DNA from 2 places in the Pseudoalteromonas sp. S3178 genome. Region 1 is predicted to be linked to the other one. Evidence: predicted binding sites of a transcription regulator. Region 1 holds the regulator's gene; the other holds the start of a gene.
What was found. Region 1 encodes ArgR, which controls arginine synthesis, uptake and breakdown. Its sites were predicted from a motif close to ANTGAATANNTATTCANT; they were not measured.

Region 1 (9,358 bases):
CTTTTTAATAAATTCAGTTTTATTAGCGCTCGTAGACAACTTCTACGTCGTAATCATCTTCATCCCAGTCGTCCCAATCATCATCATTGCCTTTACCTTTAGTGGCTTTTTCATGATAGGTATCCCACTTAAATTCAACTTCTTCATCTTCAACCTGTACAAACTTCTCTTTAGGCATACTATCTAGAAGTGTCATGATGTCGTGAATTAATGGCTGAGTGTGTAGCTTATTAATTGCTGAAATATTATAAATATTTTCAGTTTCGCCTAGCTCTTCTGCAATAGCTGTACATAACGCTTTTGCTTCGTCTTCTGGTAATAAGTCAATTTTATTGAATACTAACCAGCGCGGCTTCTCTGCGAGTTTAGGGCTGTATTGGTGTAACTCATTAATAATGGCAAATGCATTATCTACAGGGTTAGAACCGTCCACTGGCATTACATCAATAATATGCAATAGCACGCGACAACGCTCTAAATGCTTTAAGAAACGAATACCTAAGCCAGCACCATCAGATGCCCCCTCAATTAATCCAGGTATATCTGCTATAACAAATGACTTGTTAGCTTCTGGACGCACAACACCTAAATTAGGAATAAGCGTCGTAAATGGATAATCAGCTACTTTAGGGCGCGCTGCAGATACACTACGAATAAATGTAGATTTACCGGCATTTGGCAAGCCAAGTAGGCCTACATCGGCTAATAGTAGTAACTCTAGTTTTAAGTTACGTACTTCACCCGGTGTACCTAATGTTTTTTGACGAGGAGCACGGTTAGTACTTGATTTAAAACGTGCATTCCCCAAGCCGTGGAAACCACCTTTTGCAACCAATATTCTTTGACCATGTTGAGTTAAATCACCTAGCCCCTCTTGGGTGTCAACATCCATGATTCGTGTGCCAACCGGTACCATAACAAATAAATCATCGGCTTTTTTACCTGTACAGTTACGGCTTCGACCATTTGTGCCACGTTCAGCTCTGTGAAAACGCTCAAATTGATAATCAATTAGGGTATTTAAGTTTTCATCAGCTTGTAGATAAACACTACCACCGTCTCCACCGTCACCGCCATCAGGTCCACCATCTGGTACATATTTTTCACGACGGAAAGACACAATGCCGCTGCCACCGTCTCCAGCTTCTGCGCGGATTTCTACTTCATCTACAAACTTCATGATTACTCACTTTAGGGATTGGCTTGTTTAATAACTCTATTATATACCCAAGCCAACGCAAATGCAGGCTTGGGTATATATTTGACTGGACTACAAAACAAAAAACCCCGCAAAGGCGGGGTTTTTAACTACCTTACTGATTACTCAGCTACGATAGTTACGTATTTACGGTTTAAAGGACCTTTTTGTTCAAATTGAACTTTACCATCTGCTTTTGCGAAGATAGTGTGGTCTTTACCGATACCTACGTTTGCGCCAGGGTGGAAACGAGTTCCACGTTGACGAACAATGATGCTACCCGCTAGAACTGATTCGCCACCAAAACGCTTAACACCTAGGCGTTTGCTTTCTGAATCGCGACCGTTACGAGTACTACCAGCTGCTTTTTTATGTGCCATTTCTAAGTACCTCTAATTAAGCGCTAATGCCAGTGATTTTAACTTCAGTGAACCATTGACGATGGCCCATTTGCTTACGAGAATGCTTACGGCGTCTAAATTTAACAACCTTAATCTTCTCACCGCGACCATGTGAAACAACCTCAGCTGTTACTTTACCACCGTTTACGAACGGTACACCGATCTCGATTTTCTCACCATCAGCAACTAAAAGTACTGAATCAAATTCTACTGCCGCACCAGTTTCAACGTCTAATTTTTCAAGACGAATCGTTTGACCTTCAGTCACACGATGCTGTTTACCACCACTTTGGAAAACCGCGTACATAATTAACTCCGTCTGTGCGCCCTCAAATCGACGCAACTAAAATATTCTTCGATAGGGCGCGAAGTTTACGCTAACGCGAAATAACTAGCAAGCCTATTTTGTAATTAAAATGAATAAAAAGTAGCTGCATTGAGAGCAATTCAATATTTCCCCCATTTTATATTAATTAGGCCTTTTGCCAAGCGCTTTTTAGCCCTTGCTTAAAATTATTTTATGTAGGCAAACAACCCGCCAACAGTACAATAACTAATCGTAACTGATACTGCGATTTGGTTATCAATTAAACAGTTATCTTGGCTAATTCAGTCTAAATTAAGTACTTTAATAGTGTTTTTTCAATCAATCGTCACAAAATATCGAGCTAGTGCATTTTTTGTTGTACAATCTGCGCCGTTCACACATAAAAATTGGCTCGGAGATCAATGGATATAAAAGCTATCCAGGCGTTAATCGAAAGCGATATGAATGACGTCAATCAACTTATACATGCGCAAATGCGCTCAGATGTGGCGTTAGTTAACCAACTAGGTTTATACATTGTAAACAGCGGCGGTAAGCGCGTGCGTCCAATGCTGGCTATATTAGCTGCCAGAGCTTTAGGCTATCAGGGCAAAGATCATATTACGCTTGCAACAATTGTTGAGTTTATTCATACCGCAACGCTATTACACGATGACGTTGTAGATGAGTCTAACTTACGCCGAGGCACACCTACAGCAAATGCTGAATTTGGTAATGCAGCTAGCGTGCTTGTCGGTGACTTTATTTATACTCGCTCTTTTCAGCTAATGGTTGGCCTTGGTAAAATGCAGGTTATGCAGGTCCTAGCGGATGCAACTAACATTATAGCTGAGGGCGAAGTACTGCAATTAATGAACTGCAACGATCCCGATACTACCGAAGCTAGCTACATGCAGGTAATCTATTCTAAAACAGCTAAATTATTTGAAGCGGCTACAGGCCTAGCTGCAATTATTACTGAGCAAGATAAAACAACACTTGAGGCACTTAATTTATACGGTATGCATTTAGGAACCGCTTTTCAGCTTGTTGATGATGTACTCGATTACAATGCAAATGCTGATCAATTGGGTAAAAATATAGGTGATGATTTAGCCGAAGGTAAGCCAACTTTGCCACTTATATATGCAATGCAACATGGCAATACACATCAAACACAATTAATTCGTGATGCTATTGAACACAGTAATGGTATGGAGCATTTAGAAGAGATTTTATCTACGCTCAAACAAACCAATGCGCTTGAGTTTACAATGCAAAAAGCAGAGCTTGAAGCCGATAAAGCGATTGCTTGCTTAGACTTTTTACCTGAATCTGAATACAAACATGCATTAGTCAGCTTAGCCCGTATAGCCGTTGACCGCGATCACTAACCTTAGTACGCCTCTTAATTTTGATTAAGAGTAAACAAATCTCGAGCAACAAAAAAGCCTGCAAATGCAGGCTTTTTTAATACTCAATTGGCTATTACGCCATGAAATCAACACCTTCTTTGATGTCTTTTTTCAGTGTTTCAAGCATATCGTTTTTAGCTTTTTCTTCAAATGCGCTTAGCTCGCCGTAAGAAAGAATTTCTTCTACGCCGTTTTTACCTAAACGTACTGGGTGAGCAAAATACTCTGCATCGCCATTTTCAACAGCAACATATGCGTAATCTACTACGTCTTCACCTTGTAGGCCTTTAACTAAAGACATACAAAAACGTGCAGCAGCAGCACCCATAGATAATGTAGCAGAACCACCACCCGCTTTGGCATTTACAACTTCAGTACCTGCGTTTTGGATACGTGGAGTAAGTGCAGCTACTTCTTCATCAGTAAAGCTTACGCCTTCAACTTGAGAAAGTAGAGGAAGAATAGTTGTGCCTGAGTGACCGCCAATTACTGGTACTTTAACAGTTGCTACGTCTACGCCTTTAAGTTCAGCAACAAAAGCTTCTGAACGAATCACGTCAAGTGTAGTAATACCAAATACGCGTTTAGCGTCGTAAGTACCTGCTTTTTTAAATACTTCAGCAACAATTGGTACAGTGCCGTTTACTGGGTTTGTAATAATACCTACAAACGCTTTAGGACAGCTTGCAACAATACCTTCAGCTAATGTTTTGATGATGCCGGCATTTACGTTGAATAAATCCGCACGATCCATACCTGGTTTACGTGGCATACCCGCTGGGATAAGTACGATATCAGAACCTTCAAGCGCTTTATTTAAATCGTCTGCGCCAAAGCCTGCAACTTTTACATCTGTTGGGATGTGAGAAAGATCAACAGCAACACCTGGTACTACTGGTGCAACATCGTAAAGTGATAATTCAGAGCCAGCTGGTAAGCCTGTTTTTAATAATAAAGACAACGCTTGACCGATACCGCCTGCAGCACCTAATACAGCAACTTTCATTGGAATTCTCCGTAATTTGAGGTAGGAAATATTTGTGGCTCTTAAGATAATGAAATTAGCGACTAAAAACAAATTTATCCTGCTTATTTCAGGTATATTTTCGACCATAGTTGTAAACTTTGCTCGTTTATCGCATCAAACTGGCAAGTTAACTAAACAACTGCTGCATAATTATTCATTTTTGTGTAGAATTTGCATTATAAATAACAAAAATGAATAAAGACTATGCAACCACAAGATAAACAAGAAGCGTTAGTTAAAGCGTTTAAATCCCTTTTAAAAGAAGAAAATTTTGGCTCTCAAGGCGAAATAGTCGATGCTCTAAAAGAACAAGGCTTTGACAATATAAGTCAAAGTAAAGTGTCGCGTATGTTAAGCAAGTTTGGTGCTGTACGTACACGTAACGCAAAGCAAGAAATGGTTTACTGCTTACCGGCCGAAATGGGGGTACCAACAGCTAAAAGCCCGCTGCGTCAGCTAGTAATTGATATTATGCATAATGAAATGATGATTATCATCACCACGAGTCCTGGGGCTGCACAATTAATTGCACGTTTGCTGGATTCATTAGGTAAAGCAGATGGTGTTTTAGGCACAATTGCAGGTGATGACACCATATTTATTGCGCCAGCAAAAATATCAGAAATAGACATTACGCTCGAGCGCGTCCGTATTTTATTTGATACGGTTTAAAGCTGCTTTAAAAACCCAATTGAGGGTGCAAAAAACGCGGACCCCATATCGGCTTGAGTAAAATCAAGCCAATGGTCATAACACTCCCCTGCCCCTAAGCGACTCGTAAGTACCTTTTCAAACGCACTACCCGATGCAGAGCAAGTAATACTTAGCATTCCTTGCTCATAAACATCGCCATAAGGCATGCTTTGATTGAGTAATAGCGCATGACCATTTTCATCTTTTAATTCACTTCGCGATGCATGACTAGTGCTAATAGCGGGCTCAATGAGTGTATTATCTAAACGCGTACGCCCCATAATTTGCTCTTGCTCGCTCAGTGATAAATGCTGCCATACAGTTAGGTCGTGTTTAAAACGCTGCACATGGATATAACTGCCCTGATCTTCAAAACTATTTGGCTTGTTAACCAGCGCCGTTGCACGCTTTTGCCTGCCATGTGGCGTGTTGCCTCCATAAATAAAACCATTAAAGTCACGACCATCTAAAAAGCGAAAGTTACGAATTTGCTCCACCAGCTCAACATCAGGGGCAAATAACTTTAAAATTTGTAGCGCAAATAAATGGTTAACGTCTTCTCGGTCTGAGCGTATTTGAATAAATAAGTCACATGGCTGGGCACTCATAACAAAATCGCTATGGTTTATATTAGGAAAGCTTTGTAGTTCGCTAGGGATATATTCAGGCAAAATATGCGGCCAATACTGGGCGCCAATAGCAACCATGCACGAAAGCATAGACTCCGAAAACTGATCGCTAAACTCCTCCTCAATAGCGCTAACTCGTTTGAGCTTTGCACGCAACGATTCGTCCTGAGCGTCAAATACATTAAAAAATAGGTGCAAACCATGTAAGTTTGCTTCAGCACAAATCCCAGACTGCGCTTGCGCCATTGTTATTCCTTAGCTTTTTATATAACACAGCGAATAACACATTGATTATGATTCGAAAAAATTCACCGTGTGGGGTTTTATTTTTATAATAACCTGTTCATTTTTCTCAAATGACTGGCCATATTGTGCAGCAACTTCAATCTCTTGCTCTGCAATTACAACACTATAAACATAAGCAGAGCCAATAAAACGACGACTTAAAATAGTAATAGCTTGGCCATTTTCATCGCAATTTTTATACGCTAACTCTATTTGATGAGGGCGAATATATAATTGCCCATTTTTAGTTTTGTGCGTATGCGCAACTTGCGATTTAACGACACCAAACGCCGTATTATATTCAGTTGCTGTTAATGCTTGTGCGTCTAAGTATATGCCCTGACCCAGAAACTCTGCAACCTCCTTTGACTTTGGCACAGCAAAAAGCGCTTCTGGTGAGCCCTGCTGAGCAATTTTACCTCGATGCATAATGGCAAGCGTGTCTGAAAAAGCAAAGGCCTCTTCTTTTGAGTGCGTAACGAATACAGCTGACACTTGCTGTGTTTTAATAATGCGACGGATATCAGCAATAAGCTCAAAACGCACTTGCGTATCAATATTAGAAAAGGGCTCATCGAGCAATAATAAACTAGGTTTATAAGCCAGTGCCCGCGCTATAGCTACACGTTGCTGCTGCCCACCAGAGAGCTGATGTGGAAAACGTTTTGCACAGCCGGTTAAGTGCACCAACTTAAGCATTTCTTCAACACGCGCGCGCTTTTGCTCTTTATTTGTTTTGTTTAGCCCAAACGCAATATTATCGGCCACTGTAAGGTGCGGAAACAATGCATAATCTTGAAACATCATTCCTATATTACGATGCTCTGGTGAGACAAATGATTGCTCGTCGCTTACAAGCTTACCATCTATAAATATACTGCCTTGATTGGTCTCTATTAACCCTGCAATTGCTTTTAATGTTGTTGTTTTGCCACAACCACTGGCGCCAAGTAAGCAGACTATTTCGTCCTTACCAACCGTTAAATCTAAATTATGTAGCACTTGCGTGGCACTGTAGTGATAGCTCACGCCTTGTAAAATTAAACTACTCATTTAACTGCGCTGCTCCATAGAACGGTTAATAAAATACAAAGGTATAAACCCAACAATAACAATAAATAATGCAGATATAGATGCAAGCTCTAATTGCTCATCACTGACGTACTGAAAAACATGTGTCGCTAAACTTTCAAAGTTAAAAGGTCGTAACAGCAAAGCTGCAGGCAATTCTTTCATGCATTCAATAAACACTAATAACGCAGCGGTCAGCAACCCTCTTCGTAGTAAAGGTAAATGCACTAAACGCAGTGTTTGCCCTAAGCTTTTACCCATAGATTGGCTGGCCATATCGAGCGAAGGGCTGATCCGTACAAAGCTTGACTCTATTGCACCATGAGCAATGGCATAAAAACGCACAACATAAGCGAGTATGATGGTTAAAATACTGCCTGTAAGTAATAAACCTATATCTAAGTTATAGGGCTCTAGCGCTGTATTAATAGAGTTTTCTAGTAAAGTAAGCGGCAGTAACACCGCAATTGCAAGCACAGTACCTGGTAGCGCATAACCTGTACTTGCTAACCGACCTGGTATTAAAGGATATGTTTGTTTTGCTACGCGTTGATAAAACACCACAAAGATACTCAATACAATAGTTGCAACACTCACTATTGCTGCCACTTTTAAGCTTTGCCACGCGTAGCTAAAAAATGCGGCATTCCATGCCTTATCAAAGTACGTAATTGCATAACTTAAAAGCACAGCAATAGGAATAATAAACGCAAGGATTAAAATAGCACTACAAAATAATGTAGCTAACCATGCTGACTTACCTTTTAGAATATATAACGACTCACTATTAACACCTGATTGGCGCTCAAACACGGCTTGCTTGCGGCGACTAAAGCGCTCGGCCATTAATGCTAAAAATAGAAGTAGCAGCATGACACCCGATATTTTGGCAGCCGCTGTTAATGAGTAATAACCAAACCACGTATCGTAAACTGCAGTCGTTAACGTACTTACGGCAAAATAACTAACGGTTGCAAAGTCAGCCATGGTTTCCATACTAATCAGTGCAAGTGCCGCGACTATAGCCCCACGCGAAAGCACTAAACTCACCCTAAAAAAGCTCTGCCAAGGAGACAAGCCCATTAGTTGGCTGGCTTGCACTAACTTAAATGACTGTTCACGAAGAGCCGTTTTAAAGATTAAAAACAAATATGGGTAAAGCACTAAGGCAATCATGACTATTGCACCAGGTAAAGTGCGTATATCAAAAAACCAATAATCGTTAGGGGATTGCCAGCCAAACCACTCTCTGAGGGCTATTTGAACAGGGCCTGCGTAATCAAGTAAGTCGGTATAAACATAAGCAATTATGTAGGTCGGCATGGCAAGTGGCAGCATAAGTGCCCATTCAAATTGCTTTTTACCAGGAAAGTGACAATACGCAGTGAGCCAGCCAAGCGGTAACGCAATAACGCAGCTAAGCACAGACACACCAACAACAAGCAGTACCGTATTTAAAATATAATCCCACAGCACTGTATCCCAAAGGTGAGAAAACACCTCAGAGTCGCCTTGTAAGGATTCAAGTAATAGAAAAAACAACGGGGCCGACAGTATTAAGCCTGTTGCCCATGCAAATAGCTGCCATTTCGACAGCTTAAATTGAGAATTCATTAAAGATCGAATTTCACCTCATCAATTAGCTTAAGTGCTAACGGACGATATTTACTAATTTCATCAAGTGGTAAACTGTCTTCTTTGAAGCTTCCCCAAGAGGCAACCAAGCTTGATAACTCAACACCTAGTTTAACCGGATATTCCATATTAACCGAAGCGTACATATTTTGTGCTTTATTATCGGTCATATATTCTATGAGTTTTAAAGCGTTTTTAGGGTTTTTAGCATACTTAGTAATAACCGCACCCGACACATTAATATGTGAACCTCGGTTAGTTTGGTTAGGAAAGTTAATATTAACAGACTCAGCCCATGCTTTTTGTACATCATCTTCCAACATTTTACCAAGGTAGTAACTGTTACCCAGCGCTAAATTACACAAGCCTTCTTTAACCGCCTTTACTTGCGCTCTATCGTTACCTTGTGGCTTACGCGCTAAGTTAGCCTTAACACCTTCTAGCCATGATTTTGTGTTTTCTTCACCATGGTGTGCAATCATCGAAGCCACTAAACCCAAATTATACGGATGCTTACCAGAGCGTGTACAAATTTGCCCTTGGTATTTAGGGTCAGCTAAATCTTCGTAAGTGAGCTCAGGTAATGCTCCAAGTCGCTCTTTAGATGAATATACATTACGCACACGCTTGGTAAGTGCAACCCATTGGCCATCACCATCACGAAACGCCGCTGGTACATTTGTATTAATGCGGTCAC
Region 2 (7,892 bases), on a different contig from region 1:
CCACCATTGGGCCGGTACCAAAGCCAAAGCTTTCTGCACCTAAAATAGCCGCTTTAATGATGTCTAAACCTGTTTTTAAGCCGCCATCTGTTTGCAGACGAATACGATGACGAAGGCCATTTTCAACAAGTGCTTGTTGAGTTTCAGCAAGGCCAAGCTCCCATGGGCTACCTGCATATTTTACAGACGTAAGCGGGCTTGCGCCTGTGCCGCCGTCGTAACCCGAAATTGTAATTAAATCAGCGTATGCTTTAGCTACACCTGTAGCAATTGTGCCCACGCCAGGTTCTGACACTAACTTAACCGAAATCATCGCTTCAGGATTTACTTGTTTTAAATCGAATATTAGCTGAGCTAAATCCTCAATCGAGTAAATGTCGTGATGCGGTGGTGGTGATATTAGTGTTACACCCGGAACTGAATAACGAAGTTTAGCAATATAAGGCGTTACTTTTTCACCCGGTAGTTGTCCACCTTCACCAGGCTTAGCACCCTGCGCCACTTTGATTTGAATTACATCAGCATTACGAAGGTAATGCGGCGTTACACCAAATCGTCCAGAAGCAACTTGCTTAATTCGTGAGTTTTTCTCAGTGCCAAAACGTAATTTATCTTCACCGCCTTCACCAGAGTTTGAACAACCACCTAAGCGGTTCATCGCAATAGCTAACGCTTCATGCGCTTCTGGTGAGAGTGCACCAATACTCATTGCTGCTGAATCAAAACGTTTATATAGGTTTTCAGCTGGCTCTACATCGTCAACACTAATGCCTTTTTCAGGTAATTTAAGCGCTAACATGTCGCGCAAAGTAGCAATTGGACGATTATTAACTAAATTTGCGTAAGCGCCGTAGTCTTTGTAATCTCCTGAGCGTACCGCTTTTTGCAGCGTTTGAATAACATCTGGGTTATAAGCATGGTACTCACCACCGTGCACGTATTTTAATAAGCCACCATGGCTTAGTAGCTTGCGCTTACTAAAGGCCAGTTTATGAAGCTTTTGCTGATCACTATCAAAATCACTAAAACACGCACCTTTAATACGACTTGCAACACCTTTAAAGCACATATCTACCATAGAGTCAGATAAACCAACCGCTTCAAAAAGCATTGAACAACGATACGATGCAACTGTACTTATGCCCATTTTAGACATTATTTTGTATAAGCCTTTATTAATGGCTTTACGGTATGAAAGTGTTACTTCGCAGTACGATTTTTCAATCACTTTACTGTCGCTCATCGCAACAAGTGACTCGTACGCAAGGTATGGGTAAATCGCTGTTGCGCCAAAGCCAAGTAGTACGGCAAATTGGTGTGCATCGCGAACACTACCCGTTTCAATGATAATGTTAGATTCGCAGCGAAGATTTGTATCTACAAGGCGCTTTTGTACTGCACCTACCGCCATAGCAGCAGGAACTGGTAAACTTGTTTCGCTAAAATTACGGTCAGTCAATATAAGCATGACACAACCCGCTGCGGCTTTTTCTTGTGCAGAATCACAAATTCGCGCCACTGCCTTTTCTAAGCCCTCTTCAGCTGTATAAGTAATATCTATTTTACAGTAGCTGTAGTGCTCGTCATCAGCATTAAGTAGTTGCTGCATGTCTGCGTACATTAAAATAGGCGTATCGAACTGTAAGCGCTTAGCGTGGCCTGTTGTTTCGTTAAATACATTTTGCTCACTACCAATACAAGTAGCAAGTGACATTACATGGTTTTCACGTAGCGGATCGATAGGCGGATTGGTTACTTGAGCAAACTTTTGACGGAAGTAATCGTAAAGTGAACGATGCCCTTCACTTAACACAGCAAATGGCGTGTCATCGCCCATTGAGCCTGTCGCTTCTTGGCCGTTTTCACCCATTACACGAATAACACTATCGAGCTCTTCATTTGTGTAGCCAAACATTTTTTGGTACTTCGCAAGCGTTTCGTCATCAAATGAGCGATTACCCGCATCTTGCTCAGTAAGCTCTTCAAATGGTGTTAAACGCTTAACGTTTTCTTCAAGCCATGACTTATAAGGGTGGCGTGATTTTAAATCTTGATCGATTTCATCTGAGTGCCAAATTTTGCCAAGCTTTGTATCAATTACTAATAATTCACCTGGTCCAACACGGCCTTTTTCGACTACTTCATCGGCAGTGTAATCCCAAATGCCCACTTCTGATGCGAGTGTGATAAAACCATCTTGTGTAATAACATAGCGCGCTGGGCGAAGGCCATTACGGTCAAGGTTACATGCTGCAAAGCGACCATCGGACATTACAATACCCGCTGGGCCATCCCATGGTTCCATGTGCATGGAGTTAAAGTCATAGAATGCGCGCAAATCATCATCCATTGCACGGTTTTTTTGCCATGCAGGCGGCACTAGCATGCGCATAGCACGGAATAAATCCATACCACCGGCTAAAAACAGCTCAAGCATGTTATCTAAGCTTGATGAATCAGAGCCAGTTTCGTTTACAAATGGCGCTGCGCTTTGTAAATCAGGAATAAGTGGCGATGAAAACTTATACGAGCGAGCTCGTGCCCATTGACGGTTACCTTCAATGGTGTTTATTTCACCATTATGCGCTAAATACCTAAACGGTTGCGCTAAAGGCCAACGCGGCTGAGTATTGGTAGAAAAACGCTGATGGAAAACACAAATAGCGCTAGTCATACGAATGTCGGCTAAATCTAAATAAAAGTTAGGCAAATCTGCAGGCATCATAAGGCCTTTATAGATAGTGACTAACCCAGATAAACTTGCAATATAAAATGACTCATCTTGCGCTAAACGCTTTTCTGCACGACGACGTGCTACATACAAACGGCGTTCTAAATCTTTAGAGCGCCAGCCTTCAGGCGCACTAACAAAAATTTGTTCAAAACCAGGTAACTGCTGGGTAGCAATAGGACCTAGCATTGAAGGGTCGGTTGGCACTTCACGCCAGCCTAGTATTTTAAGTGTTTCTTGTTCTAATTCTTCACATAAAACCTGTTTTGCAGCTTGTGCTAAAACGGGATCTGAATTTAAGAAAACCATGCCTACGGCGTAATTTTTACCTAAGTGCCAATTATGTTCACTGGCAATAGCACGGAAAAAACTGTCAGGCTTTTGCAGTAATAAACCACAGCCGTCACCAGTTTTACCATCGGCAGAAATACCACCGCGGTGTTGCATGCGATCAAGTCCAGTTATAGCTGTACGTATAAGCCTATGACTAGCCTGACCATTAACTTGGGCTATTAAGCCAAAGCCACAATTATCTTTTTCTAATTTTGAGTCGTATAACATAGACCCCTCCCCTTGCTGCACTGTTAACGTGAATGAACTGCTCGACGATTTGCTAACAGACGCACAAAACTAGCCTCTATAGTAAATAGAGTCAATATTATTTTGAATACATATTCACATTCTTGAATATTTCTCACTTCAAGGCAAGATATCTTTTTTACTTATAAGTTTTAACAATTAGCGGTTATTTGACCGTTATTTTTTTATGACACTGGTGTCAAGTTTAACATTTTGTAAAAACAAAGGACCCAAACAGTTACACCTTACGTAAACGTAAACAAGTGCTGCGCTGAATAAGTATTCACTCCCGTGCCTGTAATTCAGTTAACATTTAGATAGTTTTGTGCTGTTTCTTAATTTTAGTGGCTTAAACTCTTCATTATTGGAGCTCATGAGTATAGTTATGAAAATTCAGCACCTTTTTTGTACATTGTTAGTGAATTTTTATCTAACATTGTGTCCGCAGCGGACACATAAACTGTCCGCGGACATAGATATTAAAGTCTAAAAAATAAAAAACATTAAATATCAGTAACCTAAGAGTTGGCATGCTAATCGTATAGCCTTATACATAATCGCTAATTGGAATTACTATGTTTACTCTAAGCTTATTTTTACTCTCTCCTATTGCAGCTATTTGCACAGCAGCTTTGTTACTGCTGTGCGAAAAATATATAAAAGCAATATAGGAGAGCAAGATGATTAAAGATACTAGCGCACAAGACGTACAGGTAAAAGCGCCTGTAAATTATTTAAAACACGCCTTAGTCGCTGTAATTGTTTTAATTATAACCTCTATAACCGCTTATATTTTTTTAACAAGCCATAGCGCAAAAAGCTCTATTAGTCGCTCAAAAGTACAAATTGCTAAGGTACATATTAAAACACTTATTCGAGACATTGCCGCCAGTGGTAAAATTGTTGCTGCAAATGCCCCTCAAGTGTATAGCCCAGAGCGTGGATTTATAGATTTAAAAGTAAAAGCAGGCGATACCGTAAAGCAAGGCGATATACTTGCTCTATTGCAGAGCCCCGAGTTAACAAACGAATTAAAACAGCAAGAGTCTGTACTTGAAAGGCTCAAAAGCGAGCAACAAAGAAAACATTTGCAAGCAAGGCGCCAAACGCTCACCTTAAATAAAACACTTGATATGGCGAACGTTGAACTAAATGCCGCTGAACGCGAAAACCGTCGCGCACAATTATCAATACAAAAACACTTGATTAGCCAAATTGACCTTGAAAAAGCCGTTGATGATTTATCTCGAGCAAAGCTGACATATAAACACGCGCAACAAGAAGTGCACCTTGCTAAAGATACGCTCGCCTTTGAGCTACAAGCAGCTAAAAGTGATGTGACCCACCAACAACTTATTGTTAACGATTTAATCAGAAAAGTAAGCAACCTATCTATTAAGGCTTCCGTTACAGGGATCGTGGGTAACCTGTTAGTGCAACAAAAAGCCGCAGTCACGCAAAGCCAACCTCTTATGACACTCGTCGACTTAAGTAATTTTGAAGCAGAGCTTCAAGTACCTGAAAGTTACGCGAACGAATTAGGGCTCGGTATGAAAGTAGAGCTTAAGTTGGGCAGTGAAATAGTAATGGGAAATTTGTCCGCCATATCACCAGAAGTTAATAATCGTGAAGTAACAGCACGCGTTCGATTTAAAGGTGGTACTAACAACATTCGTCAGAACCAACGCTTAACTGCACGCATTTTACTCGACAACCGAGAAGATGTATTACAGATAAAACGCGGCGCATTTATGCAGCAAGGCGGAATTGTTGCCTATAAGGTCGATGGCAATATCGCAAAGCGCATACCTATTACAATAGGTGCCACCAGCATTAATGCCGTTGAGCTATTGAGCGGACTAAAAGAAAACGATGAAATTATTATTTCAAGCTACAGCGACTTTAAACAAGCCGACACGATTTTATTGAATTAAACAGACGTTCTCAGCCAACGCTAAAAATAATTAGGAACAACCATGTTACAAATGAACAATGTAAGTAAAGTATACCAAACAGAAATGGTGCAAACCCATGCGCTTCGAGATTTCAATTTGCAAGTAAACGAAGGCGAATTTATTGCTGTTACCGGTCCTAGTGGCTCAGGCAAAACAACCTTTTTAAATATTGCAGGTATGCTCGAGCCTTTTAACGATGGTCAATATCTGTTAGATGGCGTTAATGTTGGCAGCCTAAACGACAACCAACGTGCTGATTTGCGTAATCAAAAAATTGGTTTTATATTCCAAGGCTTTAATTTAATTCCCGATTTGAACTTGTATGAAAACATAGAAGTTCCTCTTCGTTACCGAGGGATTAAAGCAAATGAGCGAAAACGTCGAATTGAGCAATGCCTTGAGCAAGTTGGCTTAGCATCTCGCGCTAAACATTTACCTCAACAACTCTCTGGTGGTCAGCAACAACGTGTAGCAATTGCCCGTGCGCTTGCAGGCGAGCCGCGTTTTTTACTTGCTGATGAACCAACAGGTAACCTTGACAGCTTAATGGCACGCCAAGTAATGGAGTTACTTGAGCAAATAAATCGCGATGGTGCCACTATTATCATGGTGACGCACGATAGCGAATTAGCCCGCCGCGCTCCGCGCAATATTCAAGTAGTTGATGGGCAACTTGCCGACTTTACGCTTTACCAAGGTGCGCAAAACATTAAAACAGCATCGGGGGTTTAACTAATGTTTATTCATTATTTAGATTTAAGTTGGCGCAGCTTCAAGCGCACCCCACTGGTTAGCTTTTTGATGGTACTTGCCATTGCGATAGGTATTGGCATAACAATGACCAGCCTAAGTGTTTACCACATGATGTCGGCCGATCCTATCCCGGAAAAAAGCAGCCAACTTTACAGTGTGCAATTACAAACAATGGACGACGGTAGTACGTGGCGGACAGAAGATAACGTGCCGCTACAACTCACCTATCAAGATGCAGAGAACTTATTAAAGACACCCTCTTTAGATAGGAAAGTGGCCATGATGCGTACCGGCTTTTCGGTTTATTTAGACTCTGACAAAATAAAACCTTTTATAGGCAGTGCCCGCATGACAACGCCAGACTTTTTTAGCATGTTTAATTTGTCATTTTTATATGGCGGAACGTGGAGCACAGAGCAAGAAAATTCAGCCGCACCCGTTGTAGTTATTACACAAGAGCTAAACGACAAGCTATTTGCAGGAAAAAACTCCGTTGGAGAACTAATTTACTTAGATGATGCAAGCTATCAAGTAGTTGGCGTTGTTAAGCACTGGCCTCTGAATATTAAATATTATGATTTAAATAACGGCGCATTTAATCAAGCCGAAGATTTATTTATGCCTTTTAGTTTAATTAAAGCAAAAGAGCTCGTTAGTTGGGGTAATAGCAATGGTTGGAAGCACGAAAACACGCCAACCTTTGCAGATAAACTGCAATCGGAGCAAGTATGGATCCAGTTTTGGGCAGAGCTAAATACGCTAGAGCAGAAACAAGCCTATCAAAATTACTTATTAGCCTACATGCAAGAACAACAAAAGCGTGGTCGATTTAATCGTAAACAACTGGAGTATAAACTTCGCGATGTAAACCAATGGATGCAGTACAACAATGTCGTCACCGAAGACAATAAAATTTTAGTTGGCTTGAGCTTTATGTTTTTAGGTGTCTGCTTAGCCAATATTTTAGGATTACTTTTAGCCAAATTTTTACGCCGAGCACCAGAGGTCGGTGTAAGGCGCGCATTAGGTGCAAGTAAAAGGCAGATATTTTTACAGCACTTAGTTGAGGTCGCCATGCTTGGTTTTATAGGTGGCCTACTTGGAATTGTAATAGCACAACTTGGCTTAATGGGCGTAGGGCAAAGCTACGACTACTATGAAAACTTAGCGACTATGGATTTAACCATGCTATTGAGCGCCCCATTAATTGCAATTACAACCTGTATTTTTGCTGGTTTGTACCCTGCTTGGTTAGTGTGCAAAACCAATCCTGCTATTTATCTGAAGAGCCAGTAAGGGAATACCACAATGTTAGAAATAAAACCTATATTTAATGCCTTATGTCGCTCAAAGGTAGGCGCTGTTTTACTGCTAATTCAAATTGCAATCACCACGGCAATTGTCAGTAATGCTGCATTTATTATTCAAGATAGAATTAGCTATTTAAACCAAGAAACAGGCTACCCTGAGCAAGATATATTTAAGTTTAATGTAATGACTTTTGGAAAGGATATTAACTTAAGTCAACAATTTGAGCTTGATGAAACCATGATCAGAGAAATGCCAGGCGTAGTCGATGCAGCGCTAAGCAGTAGCATCCCGCTATCCGGCGGTGGTAGTGCCTCTAGTTTTAATTTAAAACCAGCTCCTCAAGAAGGCCTAAGTGTAAGAACCGCTTATTTCTTTATAGACGACCACGCAATTAATACCTACGGCGTTAACTTAATTGCTGGGCGAAATTTTACCGAAGATGAAGTGCTTGTAACAAATGAAATTACGCAAGAGCGCACCAATGTCACTATAGTCACTAAAGCCCTACTTAATGAGCTATATCCTGAGGGAAATGGTTTAGGGGAAATAGTTTATTTTGGCGA

Region 2: a site for ArgR is predicted at 3,394-3,411, ahead of gltB (glutamate synthase large subunit). Genes of this name have one in related genera too.

Annotation. Positions count from the first base shown of each region.
Region 1 is NZ_PNCW01000052.1:28,478-37,835, reverse strand. Features, by position in the region: gene cgtA (Obg family GTPase CgtA) at 23-1,180, opposite strand; gene rpmA (50S ribosomal protein L27) at 1,321-1,578, opposite strand; gene rplU (50S ribosomal protein L21) at 1,595-1,906, opposite strand; gene ispB (octaprenyl diphosphate synthase) at 2,329-3,300, shown strand; gene mdh (malate dehydrogenase) at 3,395-4,327, opposite strand; gene argR (transcriptional regulator ArgR) at 4,553-5,020, shown strand; gene CWC11_RS14580 (Dyp-type peroxidase) at 5,017-5,916, opposite strand; gene CWC11_RS14575 (ABC transporter ATP-binding protein) at 5,962-7,008, opposite strand; gene CWC11_RS14570 (ABC transporter permease) at 7,009-8,640, opposite strand; gene CWC11_RS14565 (Fe(3+) ABC transporter substrate-binding protein) at 8,640-9,358, opposite strand, start outside.
Region 2 is NZ_PNCW01000001.1:7,620-15,511, forward strand. Features, by position in the region: gene gltB (glutamate synthase large subunit) at 1-3,292, opposite strand, end outside; gene CWC11_RS00035 (efflux RND transporter periplasmic adaptor subunit) at 3,991-5,244, shown strand; gene CWC11_RS00040 (ABC transporter ATP-binding protein) at 5,287-5,997, shown strand; gene CWC11_RS00045 (ABC transporter permease) at 6,001-7,314, shown strand; gene CWC11_RS00050 (ABC transporter permease) at 7,327-7,892, shown strand, end outside.